4 regions of the Proteus sp. GOKU genome follow, and region 2 is predicted to be linked to each of the others. Evidence: predicted binding sites of a transcription regulator. Region 2 holds the regulator's gene; each other region holds the start of a gene.

What was found. Region 2 encodes PurR, which represses purine synthesis genes. Its sites were predicted from a motif close to CANGCAAACGTTTGCNTG; they were not measured.
Region 1: the regulator PurR is predicted to act here: its motif matches at 2,903-2,920, upstream of purL (phosphoribosylformylglycinamidine synthase).
Region 3: the regulator PurR is predicted to act here: its motif matches at 3,225-3,242, upstream of cvpA (colicin V production protein).
Region 4: the regulator PurR is predicted to act here: its motif matches at 1,930-1,947, upstream of rbsD (D-ribose pyranase).

Annotation. Positions count from the first base shown of each region.
Region 1 is NZ_CP034105.1:2,785,541-2,790,134, reverse strand. Features, by position in the region: gene EHE21_RS13025 (fimbrial protein) at 1-453, opposite strand, end outside; gene mltF (membrane-bound lytic murein transglycosylase MltF) at 1,265-2,737, opposite strand; gene purL (phosphoribosylformylglycinamidine synthase) at 3,002-4,594, shown strand, end outside.
Region 2 is NZ_CP034105.1:1,753,826-1,758,419, reverse strand. Features, by position in the region: gene EHE21_RS08175 (hypothetical protein) at 1-338, opposite strand, end outside; gene EHE21_RS08170 (hypothetical protein) at 419-778, opposite strand; gene EHE21_RS08165 (hypothetical protein) at 808-1,332, opposite strand; gene sodB (superoxide dismutase [Fe]) at 1,721-2,299, shown strand; gene EHE21_RS19045 (YnhF family membrane protein) at 2,437-2,520, opposite strand; gene purR (HTH-type transcriptional repressor PurR) at 2,789-3,814, shown strand; gene punR (DNA-binding transcriptional activator PunR) at 3,841-4,594, opposite strand, start outside.
Region 3 is NZ_CP034105.1:2,670,968-2,675,561, forward strand. Features, by position in the region: gene EHE21_RS12470 (TIGR01777 family oxidoreductase) at 1-197, shown strand, start outside; gene EHE21_RS12475 (UbiX family flavin prenyltransferase) at 429-1,010, opposite strand; gene purF (amidophosphoribosyltransferase) at 1,130-2,647, opposite strand; gene cvpA (colicin V production protein) at 2,678-3,169, opposite strand; gene dedD (cell division protein DedD) at 3,355-4,020, opposite strand; gene folC (bifunctional tetrahydrofolate synthase/dihydrofolate synthase) at 4,010-4,594, opposite strand, start outside.
Region 4 is NZ_CP034105.1:762,402-766,995, reverse strand. Features, by position in the region: gene dxs (1-deoxy-D-xylulose-5-phosphate synthase) at 1-1,607, shown strand, start outside; gene rbsD (D-ribose pyranase) at 1,958-2,377, shown strand; gene rbsA (ribose ABC transporter ATP-binding protein RbsA) at 2,385-3,893, shown strand; gene rbsC (ribose ABC transporter permease) at 3,895-4,594, shown strand, end outside.

The DNA.
Region 1 (4,594 bases), 1.0 Mb from region 2:
GATCTTAGAAACACCATTAACTAATTGTACAGGTGTTGTTGCTGTGTTCCATTTTACTGACTTGCTGCCAGCATCCATTAAGCCAATACCTGCGCCAGAAGCTGAGCCAGATACGAAAGATGCTAAGTCTTTATTTGTTGCATTAACAACGCTTGGTGTATAGCTAACAGTAGCTGTTTTTGCTACGGTAGTATCACAGTCTTGTAATTCGATATCTTTTTTAACGTTACCTGCTTTCTGCATATTTGCTAATGCAGAAGTTGGAATTTCACTGAAATCAACAATAACAGGACTTGAAGAAGCTGCTAATCCACAAGCTGAATTAACAATTTCACCTTTTAATTGAATTTCGCCTTTAGTTGCGCCAACTTTTGGTGCAGGAGTTTCAGCAGTTGCAACAGAATTAATACCAAATACTAAAGCAGCAGCTAAAGCAATTTTACTCAGTTTCATTATAGATAATCCCTTGAAGATCGTGCGTATTATTATTTATAGAAAAATAATATTAATGTCGGAATATAAAAATTGATTTGCATTATATTTCGAGTTGTTTCGAATAATGACTGGTTTATATGATATCAACAAAGACGTTCTATTTGATATAACGTTTTGTTGATTTACTCAATTTTCATATTTAATCTTGCCTATTCCATATTAATAGAGTTTTGTATAGATTTATTCTTTTTATTACTCAGTTTATGGGTGAAAAAGTTTATCAGGCAGATAAATTTAATAGACAATATAATTAACATTGTTTTAACTTTACGAAAAGTAATGTTATTAACATTCAGTTAAGAAAATTAATGAAATCAATTATAGATTATCATAATATATATAATTCAATAGGTTAGATGTTAATAAAAGCATGTTTAGGTTAATTTTTGTTGCAAAAAAAGTTTCTCAGAAAATAATAATCATAAAATGAATAATAACTAATGAGATAATTCCTACGTATTTAAGTTAATTTTTTCTTATATTTCGCTTATTCTGATAGTCTTAAAATGACTAATTGGATCATTTTAAATACAATTTACTCATTAGCTGAGTGTTTTAACTAATGAGTGTTACATTTTTTAACACATGTATTTTTCCTATTTTGGGTAAAAAATGGGATGAAAAAATGTAACAATTTTTAATATTAAGAAAATATTAATTTAGGGATTGCTTTTAATGGTTGGAATGATTATTGAATAGTAGAAGGGAAATAAATAAGCCTCTGTAAAAGAGGCTATGTTGTTTAATAGACTGTTTTTAATATCAAAAATTATTGATAAGCCATATCTTGAGTTAATGACAATGATGATCTTTCTTGTTCTTCATCGTTATCACTCTCTTTATCTTTAGATAATATTTTATTTTTGCTCTCTTTGGCTTGAAGGTAACCGACAAGGCTGAGCTGATATCGTCGAATGTTTTCAACGTAGCGATAAGCCTCATGGCCTCTGGCATAGCCGTAAGGGAGGTCAGCATAATATTTCTTTTGGCTAAGTAGAGGTAATCTTGATTTTACATCTAGCCAACTGTCAGGATCGGCATTTTGTTGCTCAGTAAGCCTTCTGGCATCAAGCATATGGCCAAATCCCATATTATATGCTGCTAATGCAAACCAAATTCTTTCATCTTCAGGGATAGAATCGGGTAAGCGCGAAAGAAGATGTTTAAGATATTGCGCTCCTCCTCGAACACTTTCTTCAGGATCAAGCCTGTCAGTAACACCCATACTTGATGCAGTAGGGCGAGTTAACATCATCAACCCTCTAACACCCGTTGGTGATGTAGCATGAGGATCCCAATGTGATTCTTGCCATGCCATCGCTGCCAATAAGCGCCAATCGAAGGTATCTGCATACTTTTCAAAAAGAGGCTGATAATTTGGCAAAATAGAATCTATCGCTGTAATAAAAGAGATAGTATCGAAGTAATCAAACGTACCTACATGGCCAAAATACTTTTCTTCAAGTCTTGCTAATACATCTTCTTGAGATAATTGATTAAAGTAATCGAGCATCGCTGCATATAAGCTATTATCTTCACCATCTGGCAGATACCATGTTAGTGGACGACTTTCAGTGACTTCAAATCCTACAGCAACATTAGGATGAATGCGCTGTTGTACAGCAACACTGATTGAGTCTGCTAATACATAGGTTATTTTACCTTCCGATAAGGCTTCTAGTAGTTGTGAGGTTGTCTGATTATCTGATTCTTCCCATTCAAGTTCGGGATATTGCGTCTCTTTTAGTGTTCGCAATAAGCTTGCATGAGCAGAGCCAGCAGTGACAACAAGACGCCCATCTAACGCATCAAAGCTACGTGGTCTTAATGTCCCTTTACGATAAATAAGCTGTTGAGAAACTGAAAAGTAAGCAGGGCCACTGCGTGTCGTTTCTAATCTCTCTTTATTGTAAAGTAATCCGGCAGCGATAAAGTCAGCTTTATTATTCTCCAAATCATCAAACATTTGGTTGATATTTGTCCGCATATTAACGACAAGTTTCACGCCTAGGTAATCTGCAAAGCGTTTCACTAATTCATAATCGAAACCTACGGGGTCCTTTTTATCGTTCATCGTTATCAATGGTGAAGGTATCGTACTAATTCTTAACTCACCACGAGATAAAATCTTATTTATCTGCGCTTTTTGCCTATCCGGCCATGTAATATTCAACGCGATAATAGCCGCTGAAAAGAGCGCTATGATAACGATAACGAAATAGTTTATCCTTATATTATTCAATAGGTTGGTTCTCGTTAACGTTGTTTATTGTTGTGTGTAAAATCGTCATTTTAACATGGATAAATTTCCAGTAATCGAGCATTTTGCTTAACATATTGGCAAGACGCAACTTGATTACACCAATTAATCATTAAAACACTCTAAGTTAAATGCCGTTATTTTGTTCACGCAAACGGTTTCGTCTGAGCGGTTATTCTATTATACTAGGCGCGTTTCCCCTGAATGACTGATCAGGCTAGCTGCTAAAAGAGAGAACTCAATACTATGGAAATCCTGCGTGGCTCCCCCGCTTTATCCGCATTTCGTATCAATAAATTACTCACTCTATGTCAGGAAAATGATCTTCCTGTACAAGGTATATACGCGGAATTTGTCCATTTCGCGAAAGTGGAAGGGCAGTTATCAGAAGATGATCAAATTAAATTACGTCAACTACTGCATTATGGGCCTTCATTAACAGAACATGAGCCTGTTGGGGAAATGCGAGTTGTTACGCCTCGCCCGGGAACAATTTCACCTTGGTCTTCTAAAGCGACAGATATTGTACATAACTGTGGTTTAGCCAAGGTTGTTAGAATTGAACGTGGTATCGCCTACTTTATTGAATGCGGTACGATGACAGATATTCAGTGGCAACAACTTTATGGTTTTATTCATGATCGAATGATGGAAACCATCTTCTTCAATTATCAAGATGTAAATGCACTTTTTGCCGAGCAAACTCCGGCACCACTAAAAACTATTGATGTGCTTGCAAAAGGCAAAGATGCATTAGTAAAAGCGAATATCGAAATGGGGTTAGCACTTGCAGACGATGAAGTTGATTACTTAGTCGATGCATTTAACCGCTTACAACGTAATCCAACAGATGTTGAGCTTTACATGTTTGCACAAGCTAACTCTGAACACTGCCGACACAAAATATTTAATGCTGATTGGATTATCGATGGTAAGGCTCAAGATAAATCATTATTTAAAATGATTAAAAATACGTTTGAGCAAACGCCTGACTATGTCATGTCAGCTTATAAAGATAATGCAGCGGTAATGGAAGGCTCTGTGGCGGGACGTTTTTATCCTGATACAGAAAAAGGGCATTATCACTATCATCAAGAACCTGTACATATCTTGATGAAAGTAGAAACACACAACCACCCAACGGCTATTTCACCTTGGCCGGGAGCGGCAACGGGTTCTGGTGGTGAAATTCGCGATGAAGGTGCAACTGGACGTGGTGCAAAACCTAAAGCGGGTTTAGTAGGATTTTCAGTTTCTAACCTACGTATTCCTGGGTTTGAGCAGCCTTGGGAAGAAGATTTTGGTAAGCCAGAGCGCATTGTTAATGCATTAGACATCATGACTGAAGGTCCATTAGGTGGTGCAGCATTTAATAATGAATTTGGTCGCCCTGCATTACTAGGCTATTTCAGAACCTATGAAGAACAAGTTAATAGCCACAATGGTGTTGAAATTCGCGGTTACCATAAACCCATAATGCTAGCAGGTGGTATTGGTAATATTCGTGAAGATCACGTACAAAAAGGTGAAATCACAGTTGGTGCTAAGTTGATTGTACTTGGCGGACCTTCAATGAATATCGGTCTTGGTGGGGGTGCTGCTTCTTCTATGACATCCGGTCAATCAGATGCGGATTTAGATTTTGCCTCTGTTCAGCGTGATAACCCAGAAATGGAACGCCGTTGCCAAGAAGTTATCGACCGCTGTTGGCAATTAGGTGACGATAACCCGATCTTATTTATTCATGACGTTGGTGCTGGTGGTCTTTCTAATGCAATGCCTGAACTAGTCAATGATGGCGGTCGTGGTGGTCGTTTTGAATTACGTGATGTTCTTAAT
Region 2 (4,594 bases):
TTTTGCCAATCTTCATATGTAATAAGAGAAAGCCACTCCCCATCTTTATTTTTCACCATTAATGTCACAGTAACCCATTCTGGGTTTTCCACAATATAATATGGTGCTAAACCAGAAAATACGCCAATTTCAACCTGTTGATCATAATATTGATTAACAATAGCTTCCGGCATATAGATTTTTTCTTGCGATTCTGACGGTGTAAATAAAATGCTGGTACTACATGCAATGCCATAGAACATGCTACAACCATTTAGCACACTACAAAAAATAAGCAGGAATAGGCTCTGAACTAAGCTTTTTATAGAAAAATACTTGAAAATAATACTTCCGTGCATGCTTTTATCACTCCCTTGAAAAAACTTAAACTATTGTCGGCAAATTTAAGTCAACCCTTATATCATCTCAAATATCATTTTTATTGTTTAGCATTAAATACCGTTCCTTGCTGCCAATCAAGGACTGAGATCCCCATTTTATTTGCTAATTTAATAACTACAGGAAGAGCTTCATCTACTTTAGAATAAACAAAACCAATAACTGGGATTTTAGTCATAAAGTTATTAATTAAAGGCCCGTCACACCACACACTATCATCTATTTCATCATCAGGTAATTCGCAAAGGCACGGATATAGATGAGAAATTTCTTGATAAAAACGCAACATTAATGGGCTTAATTCCTGAATATCTTCATCTTCATATTTTTCGAAGTATTCACACGCTTTTTCAAAATCATTCGGAATAGGAAAATCAAATAGTGCAATATTATAACTCATTTTAACTCCTACACTCTTTTTGCGTAAATTCAATCTAAAATATCGCTACTACGATAAATGTATAAATAATAAGGCTTATGTGAGTACATTATTTCTATATTCCCTTCTTTAGCCTCAATATTTTCTAATTCAGAAAATACAAATATTTTATTCTCACTTAATGACTCATATTCAATTATCTCTAACTCCTTACAGTTATTTACCTCAGCTAACAATGCTTTTTTATCTTTAACTAAAGGATAAATATTTTTCATTTTCTGAGCTAAAAGATTACAGACCGAATCAATATCATCGCCACCAAAATAGGATAGATTTACACCAATTAACTTACCTTTATAAAATTTTAATGCATTTCTATCAGAATCTTTCTCAAACGGAGGCTCATTATTAAAAAAACAAGTGATAAGATCTTTCTCTGTTTCACACACACCATTCTTTATAAAAGGAATATCATCAATTGATCTTCCAAAATCTAATTTCAAAGGTTCATTACTTTTAAATCCAAACCCAGATAAAAATATTATCATGCCAATAGCTATAAATATTTTTTTCATATTTGTACATTCCTTTGAGAATAAATTTGTTACGATGTATCAATTGTAGTCTCTTACCCCAATCCATCCATACTAGGTGACGCGATTAAATCATATTAATAGAATAAAATTTATACTCTCTACCTTTTTTACTTATCTCATTACAAATACGCTTTTGTCACTTTACGTGCAGGCAAGAGGGATATACTCTTATGAGTATAATTAATCTATATGGCTTATAACTATAGATAAAAGATATTTAGCTGTTATTTCAGCAGATTTTTGTTAAAATAATTAGCAAAATAGTAACAACTTAGTGATTCATTTGCCTCATTCTATCAATTCAAATGATTTTGATTGAATGATTTCAGGCACAAAACCCGAAATAGATAGTTTAAAGGAGTACGCAATGTCTTTCGAATTACCAAAATTACCTTATGCGTTAGATGCTCTTGAGCCACACATCTCTAAAGAAACTTTAGAATATCACTACGGCAAACACCACCAAACCTATGTAACCAATTTAAACAATCTGGTTAAAGGTACTGATTTAGAAAGCAAATCTTTAGAAGAAATCATCAAATCTACTGACGGCGGTATCTTTAATAATGCTGCTCAAGTATGGAACCACACTTTCTACTGGAACTGCTTAGCACCCAATGCAGGTGGCGCACCAACAGGTAAAGTTGCTGATGCTATCAACAAAGCATTTGGCTCTTTTGAAGAGTTCAAAAAGCAATTTAATGATGCAGCAGCTAAAAACTTCGGTTCAGGTTGGACTTGGTTAGTGAAAAAAGCTGACGGTTCAGTTGCAATTGTTAACACCTCTAATGCTGCAACTCCAGTTTCAGGTGCAGACAAACCACTGTTAACAGTAGACGTATGGGAACATGCTTACTACATCGACTACCGTAATGCGCGCGTTAAATATTTAGAAGAGTTCTGGGCACTGGTTAACTGGTCATTTGTTGAAGCTAACCTTGCTTAATTGAGCTTGATAATCAAAGGTGAGTGATTGAGATTCATTTTTGGTGACAAAATAACAAAGGGCCTTGAGCCCTTTGTTATATTCAGATATTCGATAATCTATTATTTAAATTGATCGGATATTCTATAAAGCAGTGATTAGAACATCATAGTAGAAAATAAAACGATCATAACAAGCGCTGCTACTGCTGTACTCAAACCAAATTTCAGATCCGTATCCATCTATTTCTCCCTCAAAATGATTATAATACACATTTTTAACCATAACCTTGTCATGGTTAATTATTATCACATATCAAAATTTGCTAAAATAGCGACCAGTGCACAATTTATAACATTGATTAATACTTTCACTTTTGAGCTAGATCATACAAAATTCACAGCTAATCGCTAAATTATTGCCAGTGTTTGCCCTATGTATGACTATACTGGCAGTTAAACCATAAAATTAGATAAAAGAGACCAATGAAGGTCAGGAGTTTTCCACACCATGGCAACAATAAAAGACGTGGCAAAACGCGCAGGCGTATCAACCACGACTGTTTCTCATGTGATCAACAAAACACGTTTTGTTGCTGAGAACACACGGGCAGCAGTTTGGGCCGCTATAAAAGAATTAAATTATTCGCCTAGTGCCGTTGCGCGTAGTTTAAAAGTCAATCACACCAAATCTATTGGCCTGTTAGCCACGTCCAGTGAAGCTCCTTACTTTGCTGAAGTGATTGAAGCTGTTGAAAATAGTTGTTACAGCAAAGGCTACACACTGATTTTATGTAATTCACATAATAACCTCGATAAACAAAAAGCCTATTTAGCGATGCTGGCACAAAAACGTGTTGATGGATTATTAGTCATGTGTTCTGAATATCCCGATCACCTTCTTACTCTTTTAGAGGGCTATCGTAATATTCCAATGGTTGTCATGGATTGGGGCAAAGCGCGTGGTGACTTTACAGATACCATTATCGATAACGCTTTCCATGGTGGTTATATTGCAGGTCGTTACCTTATTGAGCGAGGCCATCGTGATATTGGTATTATCCCTGGTCCATTAGAACGAAATACAGGTGGTGGTCGCTTACAAGGTTTCTTAAAAGCCATGGAAGAAGCCAAAATCACAGTTAAAGACGAATGGATTGTACAAGGCGACTTCGAGCCAGAATCTGGCTATAAAGCCATGTACCAAATGCTAAACCAAAAACATCGCCCGACGGCTGTCTTTTGTGGTGGTGATGTGATGGCGATGGGCGCAATTTGTGCTGCAGATGAACTTGGCCTGCGTGTTCCTTTAGATATTTCTATTGTTGGCTATGACAATATTCGTAATGCACGTTATTTTACGCCTGCACTCACAACCGTTCACCAGCCAAAAGAACGTCTAGGTCAAATGGCATTATCGATGCTGCTTGATCGTATCGTCAATAAACGCGAAGACGCCCAAACAATCGAAGTTCATCCACGATTAGTTGAGCGCCGTTCAGTTGCTGACGGTCCTTTTATCGACTACCGTCGCTAATTCATATTTATTTAGCTATCTGATTTCTAGCGAAGCCATTCCTCATTTAAGGTTTGGCTATCTCCAAGATAATCTAACAACCATGTCAAAGCGGGCGATTCACTTTTATCGACCCACGTCAGGCAGCATGGGCTGTCTGGCAATGGTTGTGCCAGTTGTAAAGTCACCAGCTTACCTTGTTCAATTAAAGGTTCAGCACGGTGCCAAGGCACCATTCCAACGCATAATCCCGCTAACAAACATTCAAGCCCCATATCCCATGTCGGAACAACCATTCTGCGCTGATTATTTAGCGCCCAAGTGTCACGCTTTGGTAAACTGCGTGAGGTATCCTCTAAACATAAACTTGGATAAGGCCGCATTTCATCATCCGTTAATGGATGTTGTGCTTTCGCTAAAGGGTGATCAACATGGCAAACACAGCGCCAAGGCATAAATCCCATATCTCTAAAGCTATAACGTTCACCTATTGGTGAGGCTCTTGTTGCACCAATGGCTAAATCAACACGACCATTAACTAAGGAGTCCCATACGCCATTAAACACCTCAGGGTAGACATACAGTTCTATATCCGGAAAATGGCGGTAGAAATCGAGAATAAGTTGTTGTGTTCTTTCAGGTTTAACAATGCCATCAACTGCTATACTAAATTGACCGCGCCATCCATTAGAAACTTGTTGACAAAGATGTCGAGTGTCATTCATTTTTTTGATAACAGATCGTGCTTCTTTGATGAAAATTTTACCTGCGTCGGTTAATTCTACATCACGATGACGACGC
Region 3 (4,594 bases), 920 kb from region 2:
TATTAGGAAAAGCCTTCAATCGCCCAGCTTTAATGACGGTACCCGAAAGCATATTACGTTTAGTGATGGGAGAAAGCGCCACATTAGTGTTAGGTGGGCAACAAGCCATTCCTGAAAAATTACTTAATGCTGGTTTTGAATTTCGCTACCCACATTTAGAAGAGGCATTAAAAGATATTATTACCACAGGAAAATAATCTCTTTTTCTATTTTCAATAATTCGATGTGACTAGTACGAATAAATATTCTACCTAATAGATACTCTAAATAATCCAAGAGCTACAGCTTGAAGCATAACGAGTCGATACTCTAAATAATTCAAGGTGTAGCTAGGCGACAAGTAAATGAGTCGCTAGGAGCATACAATAGTATGTGACTAGTGCTAATGAACGCTTGAAGTATGACGAGTAAGAGTATGACGAGTATACTTAGCGAGCAGGCTTATCCCCACTCCACCTTTCAAACAAATCATCAGGCAAATCAATCTCAAACTGATCGAGTACACGATTAACGGTTTGATTGACAATATCATCGATGGTTTTAGGCTGAAAATAGAATGCCGGTACAGGTGGCATAATCACTGCACCTAACTCGGAAGCTTGTGTCATTAATCGCAAATGGCCTAAATGCAGTGGTGTTTCACGCACACATAACACCAACTTACGCCCTTCTTTTAATACCACATCCGCAGCGCGAGTCACTAAGGTATCTGTATAGCTATGAACAATGCCTGACAGGCTTTTGATTGAGCAAGGTAATATAACCATTCCATTGACGCGAAACGATCCTGAAGAGATAGATGCGCCAATATCGCGATCATCATAAATCACATCCGCTAAAGCATGAATATCTTTTAGCGAATAATCGGTTTCTAATGAAATAGTACGGCGTGCAGCTTGGCTAATCACTAAATGTGTTTCAACTGATGGCACTGATTTTAGTATCTCTAATAAACGTATACCGTAAATTGCACCACTGGCACCTGTTAGCCCAACTATCAGCTTTTTCATTATGATCCTCAGAATATATACCTTTGTTAATCATTATGATGATTAACCCTCAAAAAACAAGCGTCGATGCAGAACACGCTGGCATCGACGCTTTATAAGGGGGATATCTTACCGAAAAATTAGCCTTCGTTATAGATTTCCAAATTTTCTATTTCATTCTGATCACGAATTTTATGTTCATCATCACGACGTAGATTTTCTAAGTAATCTAAATAATCTTGGTCGATATCTTTCGTAATATAAACACCGTCAAATACAGAACATTCAAACTGATTAATATCAGGATTCTCTTCTTGTACTGCGGCAATTAAATCAGTGAGATCTTGGAAAATAAGCCCATCAGCACCAATTAATTTACGAATTTCATCCACTTCACGCCCATGAGCAATAAGCTCATTGGCATTTGGCATATCAATACCATACACATTAGGGAAGCGAACTTCTGGTGCCGCTGATGCAAAATAGACTTTCTTCGCACCTGCTTCTCTTGCAAGCTCGACGATTTGTTCTGATGTTGTGCCACGTACAATAGAGTCATCAATCAACAGAACATTTTTATCACGAAACTCTGCGCGATTTGCATTCAGTTTACGTCTAACTGACTTACGACGCTCTTGCTGACCCGGCATAATAAAAGTACGGCCAACATAGCGATTTTTTACAAAGCCTTGGCGATAAGGTTTATTGAGAATATGCGCAATTTCTAAGGCAATATCACAAGATGTTTCAGGAATTGGGATCACAACATCAATGTGTAAATCATCCCACTCTTTCGCAATTTTAGCGCCTAATTTCTGCCCCATGCGTAAACGTGCATTATAAACCGAAATTTTATCGATAAAGGAATCGGGGCGAGCAAAGTAAACATACTCAAATAAACAAGGCATTAATTGCGGATTTTCAGCACATTGGCGAGTAAAGAGTTGCCCTTGCTCTGTGATATAAACGGCTTCACCCGGTGCAACATCACGTAAGAATTCAAAACCTAAAGTATCAAGTGCAACACTTTCAGATGCGACCATATATTCATGGCGGCCATCTTCTAAGGTACGTTTACCTAATACTAAAGGACGAATACCAAAGGGATCACGAAAAGCCAATAAACCATGACCGATGATCAAAGCAACACAAGCATAAGCACCGCGGAGTTTTTTATGCATTGCCGCAACGGCTGCAAAAATATTATCAGGTTCAAGAGGGAAATGGTCAAAACGGTCTAATTCATATGCCAATACATTAAGCAGAATTTCAGAATCAGAGGTGGTATTGATATGGCGACGCGCTGTTTCAAATAATTGGCGACGTAACAAATGCGCATTGGTTAAATTACCATTATGCGCCAACGTAATACCAAAAGGTGAATTCACATAAAAAGGCTGCGCTTCTGATGCACTAGAACTACCCGCTGTTGGATAACGGACATGCCCTATCCCGATAGTACCTTTTAAACGCAACATATGACGGGTTTCGAACACATCTTTAACCAGTCCGTTAGCCTTGCGAAGACGGAAACCGTTGTTACCGTCTATCGTTGCAATGCCTGCTGCATCTTGACCTCGGTGTTGTAACACCGTTAACGCATCATAAATTGATTGGTTTACTGGATTAGCTCCAGCGATACCGACAATACCGCACATGAATAGATCCTCATCAGCCAGACGGAGAGGTTATATTCTCTCCGACACGAAACTTGACGCATTTTGCAGGTAGTCAAAGAACCACCTAATAATATGGTTGAATTGAGGAATAAGCTCAGAACGTTGCCAATCAGCGCTATCTGCCATAGGCGTAAATGCGCCTAAAACAAAAAGTAATGCTGAAACTATCAGCACGCCTCTTAAAGCCCCGAAACAGACCCCCAATACACGATCTGTACCTGATAACCCTGTGCGTTGAACAAGAGAGCTAATCACATAATTCACAACAGCACCGACAATTAGTGTCGCAATAAATAACGTGACTATTGCAATCCCGTTACGAACCAGCTCATCTTCAAACCGGGTAAAATAGACGGCAAGATAAGGATAAAACTGACTAGCAACAAAGAAACCACAACCCCAGGTGATGAGTGACAATGCTTCACGAACAAAGCCACGGATCAGGCTGACTAATGCGGAAAAACCAATAATGGCAATGATGGCGTAATCTATCCAGACCATAAATTCTTTATCCAATAATGATGCTCCGCATTAATACGGAAGCATTCTAACAGAAAACGAAAACGTTTGCGTAATGCTAATTTTCGCTAATTTCAAAATAATTTACGGCGATATGAAAAATCATAATCGCCGCAATAAGTTAACGCTTTGTTACATCACTCATCTGATGACTCGTTTAGAAAAAATTAAGGCTTATATGCCCTTACCTCACCTTGTAAGCCTGTAAGCTCTTTTAAATGAGGCAAAATCGCCTGTAATTCTGACTTAGAGGCACTAGGCCCGATATAAATTCGAGTCACTTGCCCTGCAACTGGGCGGGCAGGTACGGTGTATACCGGATAACCTGAGAAATGCATTTTCGCAATAATTTCTTCTACCTTCGCCGCATTTTTCAACGCACCTAATTGAACAACCCAAGCCTCGCCTTTCGGTGGCTTAGTTTCTTGCACCGGTGGCGCTGGTGGTTGTACTGGCGGCGTAACCACAGCAGGAGGCTCTGGTGTAGGTGTTGGCTGTTGTGTTGGCTGTTGTGGTGGTTGTACCGGTGGTGTAACAGGTACAACAGCTGGTGGTTCAGGTGTTGTAACAGTAGGTTGCTCAACACCTGTCACTGCTTCAGAAAGCATACCTTCAGACGCGCCTTCTGACGGAGTAGAAGGCACTGAAGTTTGCTCTATCGGAGCGATAGATTCTATTTCTTGCTCATCACCGGGTTTGGGTACTAAAGGAATAGAGGCGAACTGGTCTTCGTTATATTTCTTATCGCCGTCAAGCAGTGCAGGTAAAAAAATAACCCCTACTGCCACCAATACAACGGCACCGACTAAGCGATTTTGAAATTTACTTGCCACCCACACTCTCCTTTTCCAAAAGTTCCATCACATGCGCGACAGTATGAAATGAGCCACAAACCACAACAATATCGTTAGGAGCAGCATCAGACATTGCTTGTTGCCATGCATTTTCAACACTATCAAATACCATTGGTTTTTCAAGATGTTGAGCTAATACATCCGCAGAAGCACCACGAAACTCATTAAGTGGAGCAACATACCAACTATCAGCCAATGGTGTTAAGCACGCTAATGTTCCTGCAATATCTTTATCACCCAGCATACCAACCACAATACGCACCTGAGTATCAGATTTTTGTGGTAATTGTGATAATTTTTCCGCTAAATATCCTGCTGCATGAGGATTATGAGCCACATCAAAGATAACCAAAGGATGTTGAGAAATTACCTGAAAACGACCCGGTAATTGCGCGCGAGACATACCTTCAACAATACTTTGCTGTGTTATTGCTTGGCTGACTTTATCATCAGACTTGAGCAAGCAACGAATAACACCCATCGCTGTCGCCGCATTAGCTAATGGAATATTAGGGATCGGCAACGCATCAAATTCACAATCAGCACAACGCCA
Region 4 (4,594 bases), 990 kb from region 2:
TCTTAACAGGTCGCCGTGACCGCATTGATACTATCCGCCAAAAAAATGGGTTACACCCCTTCCCTTGGCGAGAAGAGAGTGAATACGACAAACTTTGTGTCGGTCACTCTTCAACCTCTATTAGTGCAGGTTTAGGTATGGCTGTTGCAGCTGAACAAGAAAAGCTGAACAGAAAAACAGTTTGTGTGATTGGTGATGGTGCAATTACTGCGGGTATGGCTTTTGAAGCAATGAACCACGCAGGTGATATTGAGCCAGATATGCTCGTTGTACTTAATGACAACGAGATGTCAATCTCCGAAAACGTTGGTGCATTGAATAATCATCTTGCACAATTGTTATCAGGCAAACTGTATACCACCTTACGTGAAGGTGGAAAAAAGGTCTTTTCTGGTATTCCACCGATTAAAGAATTACTGAAAAAGACAGAAGAACATATTAAAGGCATGGTTGTTCCCGGCACCATGTTTGAAGAATTGGGCTTTAATTATATCGGTCCAGTTGATGGTCATGATGTTATTGCGTTAGTGCAAACACTCGCTAATATGCGTGATCTAAAAGGTCCTCAACTCCTGCATATTATGACTAAGAAAGGTCGTGGATATGCACCTGCTGAACGTGATCCTATTAGCTGGCATGCTGTACCTAAGTTTGATCCACAAGCAGGTACATTACCTAAAAGCCCTAATGCACGACCTACATTTTCTAAAATTTTTGGTGACTGGTTATGTGAAGAAGCCTCAACCGATCCAAAACTCATGGCAATTACCCCTGCTATGCGTGAAGGCTCTGGTATGGTGCGTTTCTCAAAAGAATACCCATCACAATACTTTGATGTTGCGATCGCAGAACAACACGCCGTTACCTTTGCAGCAGGTTTAGCAATTGGTGGTTATAAGCCTATTGTTGCTATCTACTCAACATTCTTACAACGCGCTTACGATCAAGTGATCCACGATATTGCCATTCAAAAACTGCCTGTTTTATTTGCTATTGATCGTGGTGGTATTGTGGGAGCAGATGGTCAAACTCACCAAGGTGCTTTCGATCTCTCATTCTTACGCTGTATTCCTAATATGGTCATTATGGCACCAAGTGATGAAAATGAGTGTCGCCAAATGCTTCACACGGGTTATCACTATCAAGATGGCCCTGTTGCAGTACGTTACCCAAGAGGCTCTAGTGTTGGTGCGCAATTACAACCACTCAGTCCATTGCCTATGGGTAAAGGCATTATTCGTCGCCAAGGTAAAGGCATTGCTATTCTAAACTTTGGTACATTACTGCCTGAAGCGTTAGAAGTCGCTGAAAAACTTGATGCAACTGTGGCTGATATGCGTTTTATCAAACCTCTTGATAAATCCCTTATCCTTTCTCTGGCAGAGCAACATGATATGTTGGTAACGTTAGAAGAGAATGCGATTATGGGTGGCGCTGGCAGTGGTGTTAATGAATTACTGATGCAAGAACGTTGCTTAGTACCTGTCTTAAACTTAGGTATACCTGATCTATTTGTACCACAAGGTGGACAAGAAGAGATCAGAACTGACTTAGGTTTAGATGCAGACGGTATCGAAAAATCAATTAAAGCCTATCAAGCTAACTAATTGAATTAAAATGATTTAAAATAACCTCTCCTAATTAACTATAGGAGAGGTTAATGTATTTTCTAAGCTAAAATTTGTCTACTTTTATATACTGGTTCACGCTTTCACACCTCATATTTTCTTCAATTATAATCTTGTCCATCATCACATTTTTATGAAATTCACTGAAAATAACCACTTTCCTTATTGAATCCATTCAGCGTTAATTTATTCAATCAGTTATATTTTTCTTTCTTTTTGTTTGCCAACGAAACGTTTCGATCATGCTCACAATATGAATAAATCAAACTTGTTTTCCCGCCTTTCTTTTCTACTATGTAGACAGCGAAACGTTTCGCTGAGGAGGAAACATGAAAAAAGGTGTATTACTTAATAGTCCTATTTCGAGTGTAATTTCACGTTTAGGACACACTGACAAAATCACTATTGCAGATGCCGGATTACCTATTCCCTCCTCTGTTGAACGTATTGATCTTGCTCTCACTCAGGGTATTCCGGACTTTATGTCCGTGTTGCAAACAATCACTCATGAGATGCAAGTCGAGGCCGTGATGCTGGCGGAAGAAATTAAAACCATCAATCCCTCTCTTTTTAATGAAATCCTCTCTTATCTCTATTTATTAGAGCAAGAGCAGAAGAAGTCTATTCAAATAATGTATGTTTCACATGAAGCATTCAAAAAGCAACTTACTGAAAATAAAGCTGTTATTAGAACCGGTGAATGTACGCCTTATGCCAATATTGTGTTGTTTTCTGGTGTGACTTTTTGAGGACAATATGGAACCTTTACTTGAACTTAAAGATATTGATAAGTCATTCCCCGGTGTAAAAGCACTATCCGGCGCTACATTACGAATTTACCCTGGTCGAGTAATGGCTTTAGTCGGTGAAAATGGCGCAGGAAAATCAACACTGATGAAAGTACTCACTGGGATCTATAAAAAAGATGCTGGCGAAGTGATTTATCAAGGTGAAAGTTGTGCTTTTAATGGTCCCAAATCTTCTCAAGAAGCAGGAATAGGTATTATTCACCAAGAGCTTAACCTTATTCCTGAATTGACCATCGCAGAGAATATTTTCCTAGGTCGTGAATTTACGCGTGCTTTTGGCGCCATTGACTGGAAGAAAATGTATGCAGAAGCCGATAAGTTATTAGCCCGATTAAACCTTGCTTACAGCAGTCACCGTTTAGTGTCTGAATTATCGATTGGTGATCAGCAAATGGTAGAAATCGCCAAGGTGCTTAGTTTTGGTTCCAAAGTCATTATTATGGATGAACCAACAGACGCATTAACTGACACTGAAACTGAATCGCTATTTAGTGTTATTCGTGAACTAAGAGATCAAGGTTGCGGCATTGTTTATATCTCGCATCGTTTAAAAGAGATCTTTGAGATTTGCGATGACGTGACTGTACTGCGAGACGGTCAGTTTATTGGTGAAAAACCTGTCGCCTCATTAAAAGAAGACACTCTGATTGAAATGATGGTTGGTCGTAAGTTAGAAGACCAATACCCTCGTATTAATATCCCTCAAGGTAAAACCAAACTCAATGTCATTAACCTCAGCGGCGAAGATGTTCATGATGTCAGTTTCTCATTACATGAAAGCGAAATTCTTGGTATTTCAGGTTTAATGGGTGCGGGTCGTACTGAATTAATGAAAATTATCTACGGCGCATTACCCAAAACCAATGGCACCGTTGAGTTAGATGGTAAACCCTGCCAAATCAAAAAGCCGGCTGAAGGTTTAGAACAAGGCATTGTTTACATCTCTGAAGATAGAAAGCGTGATGGTTTAGTGCTCGGTATGTCGGTGAAAGAAAATATGTCTCTGACTGCACTACGCTATTTTAGCCGCGGTATGGGTGTGCTTAATCATAAAGAAGAGCAACTCACTGTTGGCGATTTTATTAAATTATTCAATATAAAAACCCCTTCAATGGATCAAACCATCGGTTTCTTATCAGGGGGAAATCAACAAAAAGTGGCTATCGCAAGAGGCCTAATGACTCGCCCTAAAGTACTTATTCTTGATGAACCCACTCGTGGCGTTGATGTGGGCGCTAAAAAAGAAATTTATCAGCTAATTAATAAATTTAAACAAGAAGGATTAAGCATCATCTTAATTTCTTCTGAAATGCCTGAGGTAATGGGAATGAGTGACCGTATTTTGGTTATGCATGAAGGTCGTATTAGTGGTGAGTTCTCCGCTCACAATGTCACACAAGAAATGCTAATGGCAGCGGCTGTTGGTAAACAATATGACGCTAAAGTAGGAGTTTGATATGAGCACGAATTCAATTCCAGCGTCAAAACGTTGGTTCTCAAAAGCTTGGCTATTAGAGCAAAAATCACTGATTGCTCTGCTTATCCTGATTGTCGTCGTTTCCACACTCAGTCCCAATTTTTTTACCTTAAATAATATTTTCAACATTCTCCAACAAACATCGGTTAATGCCATTATGGCGGTTGGGATGACGCTGGTTATTTTGACATCTGGCATCGACCTATCTGTTGGTTCATTGCTTGCATTAACTGGTGCTGTTGCTGCTTCTATGGTAGGTGCTGATGTTAATGCACTTGTTGCTGTTGTTGGAGCATTAGCGTTAGGTGCAGCCATTGGTGGTGTAACAGGGATTATCGTTGCTAAAGGTAAAGTTCAAGCCTTTATTGCTACGCTAGTCATGATGTTATTGCTGCGCGGTGTTACTCGTGTCTATACCGACGGTAGCCCAATTAATACCGGCTTTAGCGATAATGCTGATCTGTTTAGCTGGTTTGGTATTGGTCGCCCATTTGGTATTCCAACCCCAATCTGGCTGATGATGATTGTCTTTTTGAGCGCATGGTATTTATTACATCATACTCGTTTAGGCCGTTATATTTATGCGCTTGGCGGTAATGAATCAGCAACACGTTTATCCGGCATTAGCGTCGATAAAATCAAAATCATTGTTTATGCACTGTGTGGTTTATTAGCTGCCC